DNA from 2 places in the Streptomyces sp. NPDC002076 genome. Region 1 is predicted to be linked to the other one. Evidence: predicted binding sites of a transcription regulator. Region 1 holds the regulator's gene; the other holds the start of a gene.

Region 1 (7,628 bases):
GCTGACCGGCGGCAAGGAGGCCAACAAGGGTGTTAACCCGGACGAGGTCGTCGCCATCGGCGCCTCGCTCCAGGCCGGTGTCCTCAAGGGCGAGGTCAAGGACGTCCTGCTGCTCGACGTCACCCCGCTGTCCCTCGGTATCGAGACCAAGGGCGGCATCATGACCAAGCTGATCGAGCGCAACACCACGATCCCGACCAAGCGCTCCGAGATCTTCACCACGGCCGAGGACAACCAGCCGTCCGTGCAGATCCAGGTCTACCAGGGCGAGCGCGAGATCGCGGCGTACAACAAGAAGCTCGGCATGTTCGAGCTGACCGGTCTGCCGCCGGCGCCGCGTGGCGTCCCGCAGATCGAGGTCTCCTTCGACATCGACGCCAACGGCATCATGCACGTCACGGCGAAGGACCTCGGCACCGGCAAGGAGCAGAAGATGACCGTCACCGGCGGCTCCTCGCTGCCGAAGGACGAGGTCGACCGGATGCGCCAGGAGGCCGAGCAGTACGCGGAGGAGGACCACCGCCGCCGCGAGGCCGCCGAGACCCGCAACCAGGGCGAGCAGCTCGTCTACCAGACCGAGAAGTTCCTCAAGGACAACGAGGACAAGGTCCCGGGCGAGATCAAGACCGAGGTGGAGTCCGCCGTCGCCGAGCTGAAGGAGAAGCTCAAGGGCGAGGACACCGCCGAGATCCGCACGGCCACCGAGAAGGTCGCCGCCGTCTCGCAGAAGCTGGGCCAGGCCATGTACGCCGACGCCCAGGCCGCGCAGGCCGCGGGCGGCCCCGAGGGCGCCGCTCAGGGCGGCAAGGCCGCTGACGACGACGTGGTGGACGCCGAGATCGTGGACGACGAGCGCAAGGACGGTGCCGCGTGACGGAGGAGACCCCGGGCTTCGAGGAGAAGCCCGACGTCCCCTCCGGCGCGACCCCCGACGACGCCGAGTCGAAGGCCGCTCCCGAGGAGGGGGCGGCCCCGGCCGGGGACGGAAACGAGACTGCGGGTCTGGTGGCCCAGCTGGACCAGGTGCGCACGGCGCTGCAGGAGCGCACGGTGGACCTCCAGCGCCTCCAGGCCGAGTACCAGAACTACCGCCGCCGGGTCGAGCGGGACCGGATCACGGTCAAGGAGATCGCGATCGCGAACCTCCTGACCGAGCTCCTGCCCGTGCTCGACGACATCGGCCGCGCGCGGGAACACGGCGAACTGGTCGGCGGCTTCAAGTCGGTGGCCGAGTCGCTGGAGACCGTCGCGGCCAAGATGGGCCTGCAGCAGTTCGGCAAGGAGGGCGAGCCCTTCGACCCGACCATCCACGAGGCCCTGATGCACAGCTACGCGCCGGACGTCACCGAGACGACCTGCGTGGCGATCCTGCAGCCCGGGTATCGCATCGGCGAGCGCACCATCCGCCCCGCGCGGGTGGCCGTCGCCGAGCCGCAGCCCGGCGCGCAGACCGTCAAGGCCGAGGGTGCCGAGGACAAGGCGTCCGAGGCGAAGCAGGCCGGCGCCGCTGATGGCAAGGAGAACGGTGGCCCGGACGAGGGCTGACGTGAGGACACTCAAGGGGAAGGAGGGACGTCGGGGATGAGCACCAAGGACTTCATCGAGAAGGACTACTACAAGGTCCTCGGCGTCCCCAAGGACGCCACCGAGGCCGAGATCAAGAAGGCGTACCGGAAGCTCGCCCGCGAGTTCCACCCGGACGCCAACAAGGGCAACGCCAAGGCCGAGGAGCGCTTCAAGGAGATCTCCGAGGCGAACGACATACTCGGCGACCCCAAGAAGCGCAAGGAGTACGACGAGGCCCGCGCCCTGTTCGGCAACGGCGGCTTCCGCCCCGGGCCGGGCGCCGGCGGCTCCTTCAACTTCGACCTGGGCGACCTCTTCGGAGGCGGCACGACCACCCAGGGCGGCGGCTTCGGCGGCGGACTCGGTGACGTCTTCGGGGGCCTGTTCAACCGCGGCGGCGCGGGCACGACCCGTACCCAGCCGCGGCGCGGCCAGGACATCGACACCGAGGTCACGCTGAGCTTCACGGAGGCCATCGAGGGCGCCACGGTGCCCCTGCGCATGTCCTCCCAGGCACCCTGCAAGGCCTGTTCGGGCACCGGCGACAAGAACGGCACACCGCGCGTGTGCCCGACCTGTGTCGGCACCGGGCAGGTCGCCCGGGGCTCCGGCGGCGGCTTCTCGCTCACCGACCCCTGCCCCGACTGCAAGGGCCGTGGCCTGATCGCCGAGCACCCCTGCCTGGAGTGCAAGGGCAGCGGCCGCGCCAAGTCCTCGCGCACGATGCAGGTCCGCATCCCGGCCGGCGTCACCGACGGGCAGCGCATCCGGCTGCGCGGCAAGGGCGCGCCCGGCGAGCGCGGCGGACCGGCGGGCGACCTGTACGTGGTGGTGCACGTCGGCGCGCACCCGGTGTTCGGACGCAAGGACGACAACCTCACCGTCACCGTGCCGGTGACGTTCGCCGAGGCGGCCCTCGGCGGCGAGGTCCGGGTACCGACCCTCGGCGGCCCCGCGGTCACCCTGAAACTGCCGCCCGGCACGCCCAACGGCCGCACCATGCGCGCCCGGGGCAAGGGCGCGGTCCGCAAGGACGGCACTCGCGGGGACCTGCTGGTCACCGTCGAGGTGCGTGTTCCCAAGGACCTGTCGGGGAAGGCTCGTGACGCACTGGAGGCGTATCGCGAGGCGACCGCGGGCGAGGACCCGCGGGCGGAGCTGTTCGAGGCCGCGAAGGGAGACTGAGAGTGATGGACGGCCGTCGGCGTAATCCGTACGAACTGACCGAGGAGACCCCGGTCTACGTCATCTCGGTGGCGGCCCAGCTCTCCGGACTCCACCCGCAGACGCTGCGCCAGTACGACCGCCTGGGCCTGGTCTCCCCCGACCGCACCGCCGGCCGGGGCCGCCGCTACTCGGCCCGCGACATCGAACTGCTCCGCCAGGTGCAGCAGTTGTCGCAGGACGAGGGCATCAACCTGGCCGGTATCAAGCGCATCATCGAACTGGAGAACCAGGTCGCCGCCCTGCAGTCCCGGGTCGTGGAGCTGGAGGCGGCCCTGGACGGCGCGGCGGCCGCGATGCAGCAGCGTGAGGCGGCCGTCCACGCCTCCTACCGTCGCGACCTGGTCCCGTACCAGGAGGTCCAGCAGACCAGCGCGCTGGTCGTGTGGCGGCCGAAGGGGCGGCAGCAGGACTGAGTGGAACACGGTGAAGGGGCCCGCGGTCTTTCCGCGGGCCCCTTCGGCGTGTCAGGAACCGCTCGGCGGGGTGATGGCGTAGTCGGTCTCGGCGAAGGCCTCGGTGCCGTCCGCCCGGACGAGGGAGATCATGTAGTAGACCGTCGTGCCGACCGGGGCGTTCGTGTCGGTCCAGAACCAGCCGTCCCGGCTCTTGGCCACCGGGGGCTCGGTCAGCCGGACGAACCGGGCTTCGGCGCGGTCCCAGCGGTAGACGTGGAAGCCGGTCACCGAGGAGGTGTCCTCGTACGGACACCACGGCTCCACCCTGATCCCGCTCGCCGTCCTCCAGGTCGTCGTCTGGCAGCCCGCCGTGGCGTCCGGGACCGAGGTGGGCCGCAGGTCGAGCGCGGTCACCGGGACCGAGGCGACGGGCACGCTCCAGTCCTTGACGTCCGGATCGTCCTGGTAGGTCAGGGAGTTGCCGTAGACGTCCACGGCCACGACGAACAGGCGGTACGACTTGCCGTCGGCCGGCCAGGACAGCAGGGTCTGCGTCGTCGACGCGTTCACCTCCCCGAGGTACTCGGGGTCGTAGGACTCGTCCTGTTGCTGGTAGAGGCGGTAGGACGCCAGGTCCGGCGCCGTGCTGGGCTGCCAGGACAGGCGGATGCCGTACTCCAGCGGCTCGGCGGCGACGCCGGTGACGACCGGCGGTGGCGTCTCGTCGCCGGGCCGGGTCACGGTGACCTCGGCGGAGGGCACGGACCAGCGGCCGGAGGAGTCCTTGCGCAGCACCGTGTAGTGGTACGTGGTGCCGCGGCGGCCGGAGTGGTCCGTGCAGCCCCGCACGGTGTCGCCGTCGGCGTCCGTGCCGCTCGTGGGCGAATCGCAGGTGATGGTCTGCCAGTTGCGGGAGCCGTCGGCGGAGGCCGCCGAGCGGCGGACCGTGTAGTCGGCGGTGCCGGCGGGCTCGGTCCAGCCGAGCACCACCTCGCCGCTGCTCGTGCTCGCCGTGAGGGCTTGCGGCGGTGTGATGGTCCGGGTGCTGCTCACGACGGCGGACTCGGCGGCGTTGCCGTGCGCGTCGAGCGCGGCGACCTTGTAGTCGTAGGCCGTGCGGTAGGCCGCCGTGGTGTCCGTGTAGCCGGTGGACGTGGTCTCGGCGAGCACGGTGAAGGAGGTGCCGTCCGCGGCCTTGCGGTACACCCGGTAGCGGGTGGCGTCCTTGACGGACGTCCAGGACACCAGGTTGGCGTCCTCCGCGCCGGTGGCGGTGAGCTTCGGGGCGGCGGGCGGGGTCAGGTCCCGTGAGGGGACCGGGCCCTGGTCGGAGCTGCCGGGTGACTCGTTTCCGGCCTTGTCGTAGGCGCGGACCTCGTAGTAGTACGACTGCCCTGTCTGCGGCGGCCGTTCGCTGAAGCCGGTCGCCGTGGTCGTACCGATCCGTGTGTAGGTGCTGGTGCCCGCCACCCGGCGGTAGACGCGGTACCCGGCGAGGTCCATCTCCCTGTTCCGCGCCCAGCCTAGGACGGCGTGGATGCCGTCCGGGTCGCCCGTGTAGTAGTCCCAGGTGAGCCCGGTCGGGGCGAGCGGCCCGGTTGTGTCGACGGTGGCGGAGGTGCGCGGGGTGTAGGCGAACTTCACGCTCGCCGCGCCTGTCCAGTTGACGTAGTCGAGCCGCAGGGTGTGCGTGCCCCGCGGGACGGCCACGTTGACGCTCCTGGCCCGCGCGGCCGAGGTGTTGGACCACAGGTCCACCTTGCGGACACCGTCCAGATAGACCCGGATGCCGTCGGTTCCGGACACGGCGAACGTGAAGGGTCCGCCGGAGCCGAAGTCGCGCGTGACGGTCCAGCGGACGCCGAAGTTGTCCTTCGGCAACCCGGTGACGGGCGCACCGGTCCAGTTCTGGTCGACGACGGTGTCGCAGTCGGACTTCTTCGCAGTGCCGGAGAACGTGGTGTTCGCGTAGAACGTCCGCTTGTAGACCGGCGATGCGCATGTCGTGGCGGCGGAGGCGGGCAAGGTGGCCGCGTTGAGCAAAGTACCGGCGGTGGCGAGTGCGACGGCCGTGGCGGCCCCGCGTCTGGCTGGGTTCATTCGGTCCTCTGGTCGAGTCGGGAAAGCGGCGCGCGGCCGCCGAAGATCACGACTCGCGGAGAACCCGGTTGGTTGTACCGATCTTTGCCGACCCATGAACTCCGTTTGAATGGAGGGTCCGTAAAGAGCATTTGGAGGTGATTCCGCTGCCCCTTCACAGGGTCAGCCGAGCGTGGTGTTGCGGACTCGTTAAGTGGTTACGCTTGACGCCGGGTGTGGCCTCCGCGTTGTCTTTTCAGACACCTGGGTCGTATAGCAGCCCTACGTCCGGAACGCACATGAAGTGAGCCCTCGAATGCGTCGTATCGCCATATCCGTGGCCGCATCCACGATGACCCTTTCGCTCGCCGGATGCGGCGTGCTGGGAGCGACGGGGGACGGCGCGAGCGCGAGCCCGAGCAAGGGCAACGACATCACCGTGGGCCTGTTGCTGCCGGAGAAGGCGAACACCCGTTACGACAAGTTCGACTACCCCATCATCCAGAACAAGGTGGCCGAACTCACCGGCAAGCACGGCAAGGTCGAGTACGACAACGCCGACGCGGACGCATCCCGGCAGGCCTCGCAGATGCAGAAGATGATCGACGAGAAGGTCGACATCATCATGCTCGACGCGGTCGACTCGCACGCCATCGCACCCGAGGTGAAGAAGGCCAAGGATGCAGGCATCCCGGTCATCGCCTACGACCGTCTGGCCGAGGGCCCGATCGACGCCTACGTCTCTTTCGACAACGAGCTCGTCGGCGAGGTGCAGGGCCGCACCCTGCTGGAGGGCATCGGGTCGAGCGCCGACACCTCCAGCAAGATCGTCATGGTGAACGGCTCGCCCACCGACCCCAACGCCAAGCAGTTCAAGCAGGGCGCCCTCTCCGAGCTGACCGGCAAGGTGACGGTCGCGGCGTCGTACGACACCACGGACTGGAAGCCGGAGCTCGCCGCGACCGAGATGGCCAAGGCGATCGCCGTGATCGGCAAGAACAACATCGCCGGCGTCTACGCCGCCAACGACGGCATGGCCGGCGGCGTCATCAAGGCCCTGAAGGCGGCCGGCGTCACGAACATGCCCCCGATCACGGGCCAGGACGCCGAACTCGACGCGGTCCAGCGGATCGTGGCCGGCGAGCAGTTCATGAGCGTCTACAAGCCCTACCCGGACGAGGCCGAGGCCGCCGCGCAGATGGCCGTCGCCAAGGTCCAGGGCAAGGACATCCAGTTCGACGCGCTCACCCAGGACAAGGTCGACAGCCCCACCGACAAGAACATCCCGTCGAAGCTGATCCAGCCGACCGCCCTGACCAAGAGCAACATCAAGTCCACGGTCATCGCGGACGGCATCTACACGGTGGGCGACATCTGCACGGCCCAGTACAAGACGGCCTGTGCGACGCTCGGTCTGAAGTAGGGGGCGTTCCTCCGCGCCCCTGAGGGCAGTCCCTAGGGGCGCGGAGCGCCTCGCGCCACCCCCGTGGGCGCGGGGCGCGGCCCCGGCGGGGCGGGGGGGTGCCGGGCCAGGGCCGCTCCGGGTGTCCGGTGCTCAGGTGACACCCGGAGGAAGCGGGACCAACGATGCCGTGACGCAGTCCGCCCCACCACCATCAGCTTGTTGCAATGCGAGGGGCGGAGCCTGCCCCATACCCGGACATAACTGCGCTTTAAGGCCGCCCTGTTGCGGAGAGCCGTGTTGCGGACCCGGTCGGCGCCCGCGCATAGTTGCGCTGCGGAAGTGACAGCACACCGGGGGTGAAATGGGCGATGGCCGGGCGCGGGGCGGAGCAGCATCCACACGGCGCCGACCGACTGTGCGCGGCCGGCGACCGGGTCTATTCCCGGGCCGTACGCCGGGGGCGCGTGCCGCGCACTGACTCCGAGGCGGTGCCCTGTCTGCTGGAACTGGGCCTGCTGCACCCGGATCCCGACGACATGGACTGGCTGGTGCCGACCTCCCCGCAGGAGGTCATGACCAGGCTGCTGCGCGGGGTCTACGACGAGGTCAGCGAGAGCCAGCAACGCGTGGGCTCGGCGGTGGCCGCCTTCGAGTGGTACGCCGGGCTCGGCCGTCAGCTGGGCGCGCTGGCCGCACCGGCCGAGGGCAGCGCGATCCGGGTGCTGGACGGGCTCTCCCGGATCCAGGCCGCGATGGACGAGGCGACCGAGGCCTGCACGACCGAGGTGCTCACCGTGCAGCCGGGCGGCATCCGCCGGGAGGCGGAACTGACGGAGGGCCTGCACCGGGCGCTGGCCCTGCGTGGCCGGGGCGTGCGCATGCGCGACCTCTACACCCATGTGGCCCGCCACGGCCAGGGCCTGCTGAACTACCTGGAGCTGATGGGCGACACGGTG
Region 2 (7,628 bases), on a different contig from region 1:
GCGGCGGGACCCGGTCCACCAGGGTCGGCGTACGGCGGCGGGGCACACAGTCGGCGACGGCCGCCCGCAGGGCCGCGACGAACTCCAGACAGGTGCCGTGACGGTCGTCCGGGGCCTTGGCCAGGGCCTTGTGCAGCACCTCGTCGGCGGCCGGCGGAATGTCCGGCCGCTCCTTGCTGAGCACGGGCGGCGGGTCGTACTGGTGCGCCCACAGCAGTTCCAGGTGGTCCTCCCGCCGGAAGGGCGGGGCGCCCGTGAGCATCTCGTGGACCACACAGGCCAGGCTGTACTGGTCGGCCCGGCCGTCCACCGGGCGCCCGGCGATCCGCTCGGGCGCCACGTAGTCGAGGGTGCCGACGAACTCGCCCGCGGTGGTGAACCCGGTGAGCGACAGCGACTTCTTGGCCAGCCCGAAGTCGGTGAGATAGACGTGCTCGGGGTGGTCGCTGTCGACGACCTTGGCGATCAGGACGTTGCCGGGTTTGACGTCCCGGTGCACCAGGTCGCGCGCGTGGGCCGCGTCCAGGGCGGAGGCCAGCTGGGCCGCGATGCGCAGCGCGACCGGCACCGCCAGCGGGCCCTCCCGGTCGATCAGGGCGCGCAGGTCCTGCCCGGAGACGTAGCACATGGCGATGTAGAGGACCCCGTCGAACTCGCCGGCCTCGAAGACGGGGACGATGTTGGGGTGGTCGATGGCGGCGGCCACCCGGGATTCCTGGGCGAAGCGGCGGCGGAAGGCGTCGTTCCTGGTGTACTCGGGGGCGAGCAGCTTGAGGGCGACCGTCCGGCCGAGGCGCAGGTCCCTGGCGCGGTAGACGACGGCCATCCCACCGCGACCGAGTTCGCGCTCCACCTTGTAGCCCGCGATCTCGGCCCCGATCAGACCGGAGGGGGTCTTGGGGGGCCAACTCACGACTGAATTCTATCGAGCTATCCCGATATGAGCGCAATGCGAAGATCCTCGTACGATCCCCCTGGGCTCCCCCCTACGCCCGCCCCTGCGAGCGCATGGCGAAGGCCCGGGCCTCCCTCACGGGACCCGGGCCTCGCCTTTCCCGCGGCGTCCGTCACGCCGCCACGGGAACCTCCGGCGTCGCGCCGTTCGTCGCGGGCGCGAGTGCCAGTTCCAGGACCTGGCGGACGTCGGTGACGGTGTGGACGTCGAGCCTGTCCAGCACCTCGGCCGGGACGTCGTCCAGGTCGGGTTCGTTGCGCTTGGGGATGATCACGGTGGTCACCCCGGCGCGGTGGGCGGCGAGCAGCTTCTGCTTGACGCCGCCGATGGGCAGCACCCGGCCGGTCAGCGAGACCTCGCCGGTCATCGCCACGTCCGTACGGACCAGCCGCCCGGACAGCAGCGACGCGAGAGCCGTCGTCATCGTGATGCCGGCGCTCGGGCCGTCCTTCGGGACCGCGCCCGCCGGGAAGTGGATGTGCACGCCCCGGTCCTTCAAGTCGCCGACGGGCAGCTCCAGTTCGGCGCCGTGGCTGCGCAGGAAGCTCAGCGCGATCTGCGCCGACTCCTTCATCACGTCACCGAGCTGACCGGTCAGGGTCAGGCCCGCCGCGCCCGTCTCCGGGTCGGCCAGGGACGCCTCCACGAAGAGCACGTCACCGCCGGCGCCGGTGACCGCGAGGCCGGTCGCCACGCCGGGGACGGCCGTACGGCGCTCGGCCGGGTCCTGGGCGGACTCGGGCACGTGGTGCGGGCGCCCGATCAGGTCGCGCAGGTCGGCGTCCGTCACGGTGAACGGCAGCTCCCGCTCGCCCAGTTCGTGCTGGGCCGCGACCTTGCGGAGCAGGCGGGCGATGGACCGCTCCAGGGTGCGCACGCCCGCCTCGCGGGTGTACTCGCCGGCCAGCTTGCGCAGGGCGCTCTCGTCCAGAGCGACCTCGTCCGTGCCGAGCCCCGCCCGCTCCAGCTGGCGCGGGAGCAGGTGGTCACGGGCGATGACGACCTTCTCGTCCTCGGTGTAGCCGTCCAGGCGGACGATCTCCATACGGTCGGCGAGCGCCTCCGGGATGGCCTCCAGGACATTGGCGGTGGCCAGGAAGACCACGTCCGACAGGTCGAGTTCGACCTCCAGGTAGTGGTCCCGGAAGGTGTGGTTCTGCGCCGGGTCCAGGACTTCGAGCAGGGCCGCGGCCGGGTCGCCGCGGAAGTCGGAGCCCACCTTGTCGATCTCGTCCAGCAGGACCACAGGGTTCATCGAGCCGGCCTCCTTGACCGCCCGCACGATCCGGCCGGGCAGCGCGCCGACATAGGTGCGGCGGTGGCCGCGGATCTCGGCCTCGTCGCGGACGCCGCCGAGGGCGACGCGGACGAACTTGCGGCCCATGGCGTGCGCGACCGACTCACCGAGGCTGGTCTTACCGACGCCGGGCGGGCCGACCAGGGCCAGTACGGCACCGCCGCGCCGGCCGCCGATGACACCGAGCCCGCGGTCGCTGCGGCGCTTGCGCACCGCGAGGTACTCGGTGATGCGCTCCTTCACGTCCTCGAGGCCGGCGTGCTCGGCGTCCAGGATCGCCTTGGCGCCCTGGATGTCGTACGCGTCCTCGGTCCGCTCGTTCCAGGGCATCTCCAGGACGGTGTCCAGCCAGGTGCGGATCCAGGAGCCCTCCGGGGACTGGTCGCTGGACCGCTCCAGCTTGTCGACCTCCTTGAGCGCGGCCTCGCGGACCTTCTCCGGCAGGTCGGCGGCCTCGACGCGGGCGCGGTAGTCGTCGGACTCCTCGCCTTCCTGATCGCCGTTCAGCTCGCGCAGTTCCTTGCGGACGGCCTCCAGCTGACGACGCAGCAGGAACTCGCGCTGCTGCTTGTCGACGCCCTCCTGGACGTCCTTGGCGATGGTCTCGGCCACGTCCTGCTCGGCGAGGTGGTCGCGGAGCTGCTGCGTGGCGAGCTTGAGCCGGGCCACCGGGTCGGCGGTCTCCAGCAGTTCGACCTTCTGTTCGGTGGTCAGGAACGGCGAGTAGCCGGAGTTGTCGGCGAGCGCGGAGACGTCGTCGATGGCCTGGACGCGGTCCACGACCTGCCAGGCGCCGCGCTTCTTCAGCCAGGTGGTGGCGAGCGCCTTGTACTCCTTGACGAGGTCGGCGACCTGCCCCGGCAGCGGGTCCGGCACGCTCTCGTCGATGCGGGCGCCCTCGACCCACAGGGCCGCGCCGGGACCGGTGGTGCCGGCTCCGATGCGCACACGGCTCCGGCCGCGGATCAGAGCCCCCGGGTCACCGTCGGCCAGCCGGCCGACCTGCTCGACCGTGCCCAGCACACCGGTCTTCGCGTATGTGCCGTCGATGCGTGGCACCAGCAGCACCCTGGGCTTGCCCGGTTCCGACCGGGCGGCGGCCTGCGCAGCCTCCACCGCGGCCCGTACCTCGGCGTCGCTCAGGTCCAGCGGAACCACCATGCCGGGCAGCACGACCTCGTCGTCGAGCGGCAGCACGGGCAGGACGAGCGTGAACGCCGTGGACTCAGTAGCCATGATCTCCCCTTCGGCAGTCAAGTTGAGCTATGTCGACTCAACTGCTGGGGATGGGCTGGTGTTCCCCTTGCTTGTTCGCTCTCAGCGATCAAGTTCGCCCAAGGAGGTGCCGTGGAAGGTGCGTTCGCGGGTGCGGGTGCGTGGGCCCCTATCGGGGCGCTTCAGCCCACCGGCGTACGAAAGGCCAGCTCGCCACACCTATCGTCAGCGCGATCAGGTGACCCCAGTTCGTCATCGGATCCTCCAGGGCGATCAGGTCGCCGATGAGCTCGGCAGCCGTCACAGTGAGGAGGGGCCAGCGGAGCCAGGGGCGCAGGAGCCCCGCCAGCGAACCGATGCTGGCCGCGACGCCGAAGCTGATGCCGTAGTCGAGGCGGTGCAGTGAGGTGGGCGGGAGGTGGCCGACCAGGACGGCCAGGCCCACGGGGATCTCGGTGGCGAGTGTGGCCAGGACGTGCCCGGCGAGGAAGACGCAGGCCGCACGCGCGCCGCCTATCCGCCGCTCCAGCGCGGTGAGCACCAGCACGAACGCCAGCGCGTACGGGGAGAGGACCCCGCCCGCGATCCACAGTGCGCTCGCCGGCAGCACCACCCCCGGCGTGCGCACCAGATGGGCCACGTCCGTGCTGGAGTCCTGGTAGAGCGCGTGCACCAGGGCGGGGTCGGCCAGGGCCGCGACCACGGAGGTGACGGCCAGGACGGCCGTGTAGGCGAAGGTGAACGGCGTGCCGGTGGGGGTGGGCAGCAGGCGCCACAGTCGCGGGAGCGGAAACGGGAGCCGCAGCGGTGCGGTCGGGCGCGGGTCGGTGAAGGCGGGTCCGGGAGCGGGGAGCGTGGCATGCCGCTGACGTGGCATGCCGTCCAGCAGGTCCGCGATCGCGGGGACCGGGACGGCGGCGGTGCCGTCCGGCTGGGGCACGCCCGGCAGGGGCGGGGACGCGGCCGTCGCAGGGCCCGTCGCGGTCCGTTCCACGCTGTGGCACTCCTTCCGTCGCGCCCAACCCTTCGGGTTCCGGGGGCCGCTGTCTATGACCGACGCCACGCGAGACCCGATTCACAGCAACCTCCTACGTTCCGGCTGCGTCCGCGCCCCGCACCGCAAGGGTGCACATCAGTGCGACATCCCTAATTCCTGTGCAGGTCAAGGTGTGTTCAAGGAATATGGGTGCATGACTGCCGCGTACGACTCCCCCGTGGTCCTCGACCGGCGCGACGGCCCCTACGGCGAGGTGGTGCTGCGCCGGCACGGCGCACTGTTGCAGATCATCGCCAACGGCTGCTTCCTGATGGACACCTCCGACGGGCGCTCGGAGCGGCTGCTGGTCGACGCCGCACACCGGGCGCTGAATGGGCGGCCGGAGCCGAAGGTGCTGATCGGCGGGCTGGGAGTGGGATTCTCACTCGCACATGCCGCGGCGGACCCCGGGTGGGGCCGGATCACCGTCGTCGAGCGGGAGCCCGCCGTCATCGACTGGCACCGGGACGGCCCGCTGGCGGAGATTTCCGCCGCGGCGCTCGGCGACCCGCGCACCGAGATCGTGCAGGACGATTTCACGGCGTTCGTCAATGAGACATCCGACACGTTCGACGCGCTCTGCCTGGACATCGACAACGGCCCCGGCTGGACCGTCACGGACGACAACCACACGCTGTACTCACCGGCCGGACTGGCCGCCTGCGCAAGGGTGTTGAGCCCCGGAGGGGTGCTCGCGGTATGGTCCGCCGAACCCTCTCCGGAATTTGAAGGAAGCTTGCGGAATGCCGGGTTCCAGCAGGTGCGTACCGAAGAGGTCCCCGTTGCCCGGGGCGTTCCGGACGCCGTGCACCTCGCCCTCCGCCCTGGATAGCGACAGGATGGTGGATCCCCGTAATGTGCTGCCCTGACGCGGATCATTCAAGCGTCAATCGCAGACATGGGATCACCCCACGGGTTCCGGAAAGCAACAAGCAGGGGCGGGCGATGGAGCAGACACATACCTCCCAGAGCGGCGCGGCGACGACCACCCCGGGCGCACAGCGCCGGGTGCTGGTCGTCGAGGACGATCCCACGATCGTCGACGCCATCGCGGCCCGGCTGCGCGCCGAGGGATTTCTCGTACAGACCGCGACGGACGGCCCGGCCGCCGTCGACACGGCCGAGGCCTGGCAGCCCGATCTGCTGATCCTCGACATCATGCTGCCGGGTTTCGACGGCCTGGAGGTCTGCCGGCGGGTGCAGGCACAGCGCCCGGTGCCGGTACTGATGCTGACCGCGCGCGACGACGAGACGGACATGCTGGTCGGTCTCGGCGTCGGCGCGGACGACTACATGACCAAGCCGTTCTCGATGCGGGAGCTGGCCGCACGGGTGCATGTGCTGCTGCGCCGGGTGGAGCGGGCGGCACTGGCCGCGGCCACCCCGCGCTCCGGCATCCTGCGGCTCGGCGAACTGGAGATCGACCACGCACAGCGCCGGGTGCGGGTGAAGTCCGAGGACGTCCACCTCACGCCCACCGAGTTCGACCTGCTGGTGTGCCTGGCGAACACCCCGCGCGCGGTGCTCTCCCGGGAGCAGCTGCTGGCCGAGGTGTGGGACTGGGCCGACGCCTCCGGCACCCGTACGGTCGACAGCCACATCAAGGCGCTGCGCCGGAAGATCGGCGCCGAGCGGATCCGTACGGTGCACGGCGTCGGCTACGCGCTGGAGACGCCGACTCCATGAGCGGTGACGGGCGGCAGGCCGCACGGAGGAGCCCCGGGGAGGATCCCTGGGGCGGCGTACGCCCGTTCTCGATCAAGACCAAGCTGGGCGCGCTGGTCGTCATCGCGGTGCTGATCACCACCGGACTGTCGATCGTCGCGGTGCACACCAAGACCGAGCTGCGCTTCATCACGGTCTTCTCGATGATCGCCACCCTGCTGATCACGCAGTTCGTGGCGCACTCGCTGACCATGCCGCTGGACGAGATGAACGCGGTGGCGCGGTCGATCTCCGAGGGCGACTACACCCGCCGGGTGAGCGAGGGCCGCCGGGACGAGCTGGGCGACCTGGCCGGGACGATCAACGTCATGGCGGACGAGCTGGAGGCTCAGGACCGCCAGCGCAAAGAACTGGTCGCGAATGTCTCCCATGAGCTGCGCACCCCCATCGCGGGCCTGCGCGCGGTGCTGGAGAACATCGTCGACGGGGTCACCGAGGCCGACCCCGAGACCATGCGGACGGCCCTGAAGCAGACCGAGCGGCTCGGCCGGCTCGTGGAGACCCTGCTGGACCTGTCCCGGCTCGACAACGGCGTCGTACCGCTGAAGATGCGGCGCTTCGAGGTGTGGCCGTACCTCTCGGGCGTGCTGAAGGAGGCCAACATGGTGGCCTCGGCGCGCGCGGGCATCGCCTCCGGCTCCGGCAGCCACACGCGCAACGACGTCCATCTGCACCTGGACGTCTCCCCGCCGGAGCTGACCGCGCACGCGGATCCCGAGCGCATCCACCAGGTCGTCGCCAACCTGATCGACAACGCGGTCAAGCACAGCCCGCCGCACGGCCGGGTGACGGTGCGGGCGCGGCGCGGGCCGCAGCCGGAGTCGCTGGAGCTGGAGGTCCTGGACGAGGGCCCCGGCATACCGCGGTCGGAGTGGCACCGGGTCTTCGAGCGGTTCAACCGGGGCGCGGTGACCCGGCCGCACGGCCCGGGCAGCGACGGCGGCACGGGGCTCGGTCTGGCGATCGCCCGCTGGGCGGTGGATCTGCACGGCGGCCGGATCGGTGTGGCCGAATCCGAGCGGGGCTGCCGGATCATCGTCACTCTCCCGGGACCGTCCTCCGTCCCAAGTTGACGTAAAGTTCGAACCGGAGGCACAAGATCCACGAGCGTCGCGCCATTGCCGTGCAGCTGGACACGTGTGATCAGGAGCAGGCCCGCGCGACCGGTCGAACGAAGGCGCGCCGGGCCGGGGCCGGTGCACCTTCTCACATGCGGAACCACGCTTGTTTCCCGCCATATCAAGCCCTGAAACAAGATTTCCGATGTGACTTACGCGACGATGACCTTGCTCGACCTGACCTTCGCGGTCTTGGAGGCGTAGCCTTTATTTCCGCTGTCCATCACCTTGTGAAGCGGAAGAGGGCGGTTGCCGCCGTGTCGCCACAGTCCCCCAGTAACC

Evidence for each region. Region 1 encodes HspR, which represses chaperone genes until heat shock. Its sites were predicted from a motif close to TTGAGNNNNNNNNNCTCAA; they were not measured.
Region 2: a site for HspR is predicted at 3,511-3,529, ahead of lon (endopeptidase La). Genes of this name have one in related genera too.

The regions. Positions count from the first base shown of each region.
Region 1 is NZ_JBSFDI010000020.1:34,613-42,240, forward strand. It holds gene dnaK (molecular chaperone DnaK) at 1-874, shown strand, start outside; gene grpE (nucleotide exchange factor GrpE) at 871-1,545, shown strand; gene dnaJ (molecular chaperone DnaJ) at 1,582-2,751, shown strand; gene ACWCQS_RS33725 (heat shock protein transcriptional repressor HspR) at 2,757-3,206, shown strand; gene ACWCQS_RS33730 (fibronectin type III domain-containing protein) at 3,258-5,288, opposite strand; gene ACWCQS_RS33735 (sugar ABC transporter substrate-binding protein) at 5,584-6,690, shown strand; gene ACWCQS_RS33740 (LuxR C-terminal-related transcriptional regulator) at 7,041-7,628, shown strand, end outside.
Region 2 is NZ_JBSFDI010000001.1:14,005-21,632, forward strand. It holds gene ACWCQS_RS00070 (serine/threonine-protein kinase) at 1-913, opposite strand, end outside; gene lon (endopeptidase La) at 1,068-3,488, opposite strand; gene ACWCQS_RS00080 (rhomboid-like protein) at 3,637-4,461, opposite strand; gene ACWCQS_RS00085 (spermine/spermidine synthase domain-containing protein) at 4,658-5,335, shown strand; gene ACWCQS_RS00090 (response regulator transcription factor) at 5,449-6,189, shown strand; gene ACWCQS_RS00095 (HAMP domain-containing sensor histidine kinase) at 6,186-7,301, shown strand; gene ACWCQS_RS00100 (multifunctional oxoglutarate decarboxylase/oxoglutarate dehydrogenase thiamine pyrophosphate-binding subunit/dihydrolipoyllysine-residue succinyltransferase subunit) at 7,604-7,628, shown strand, end outside.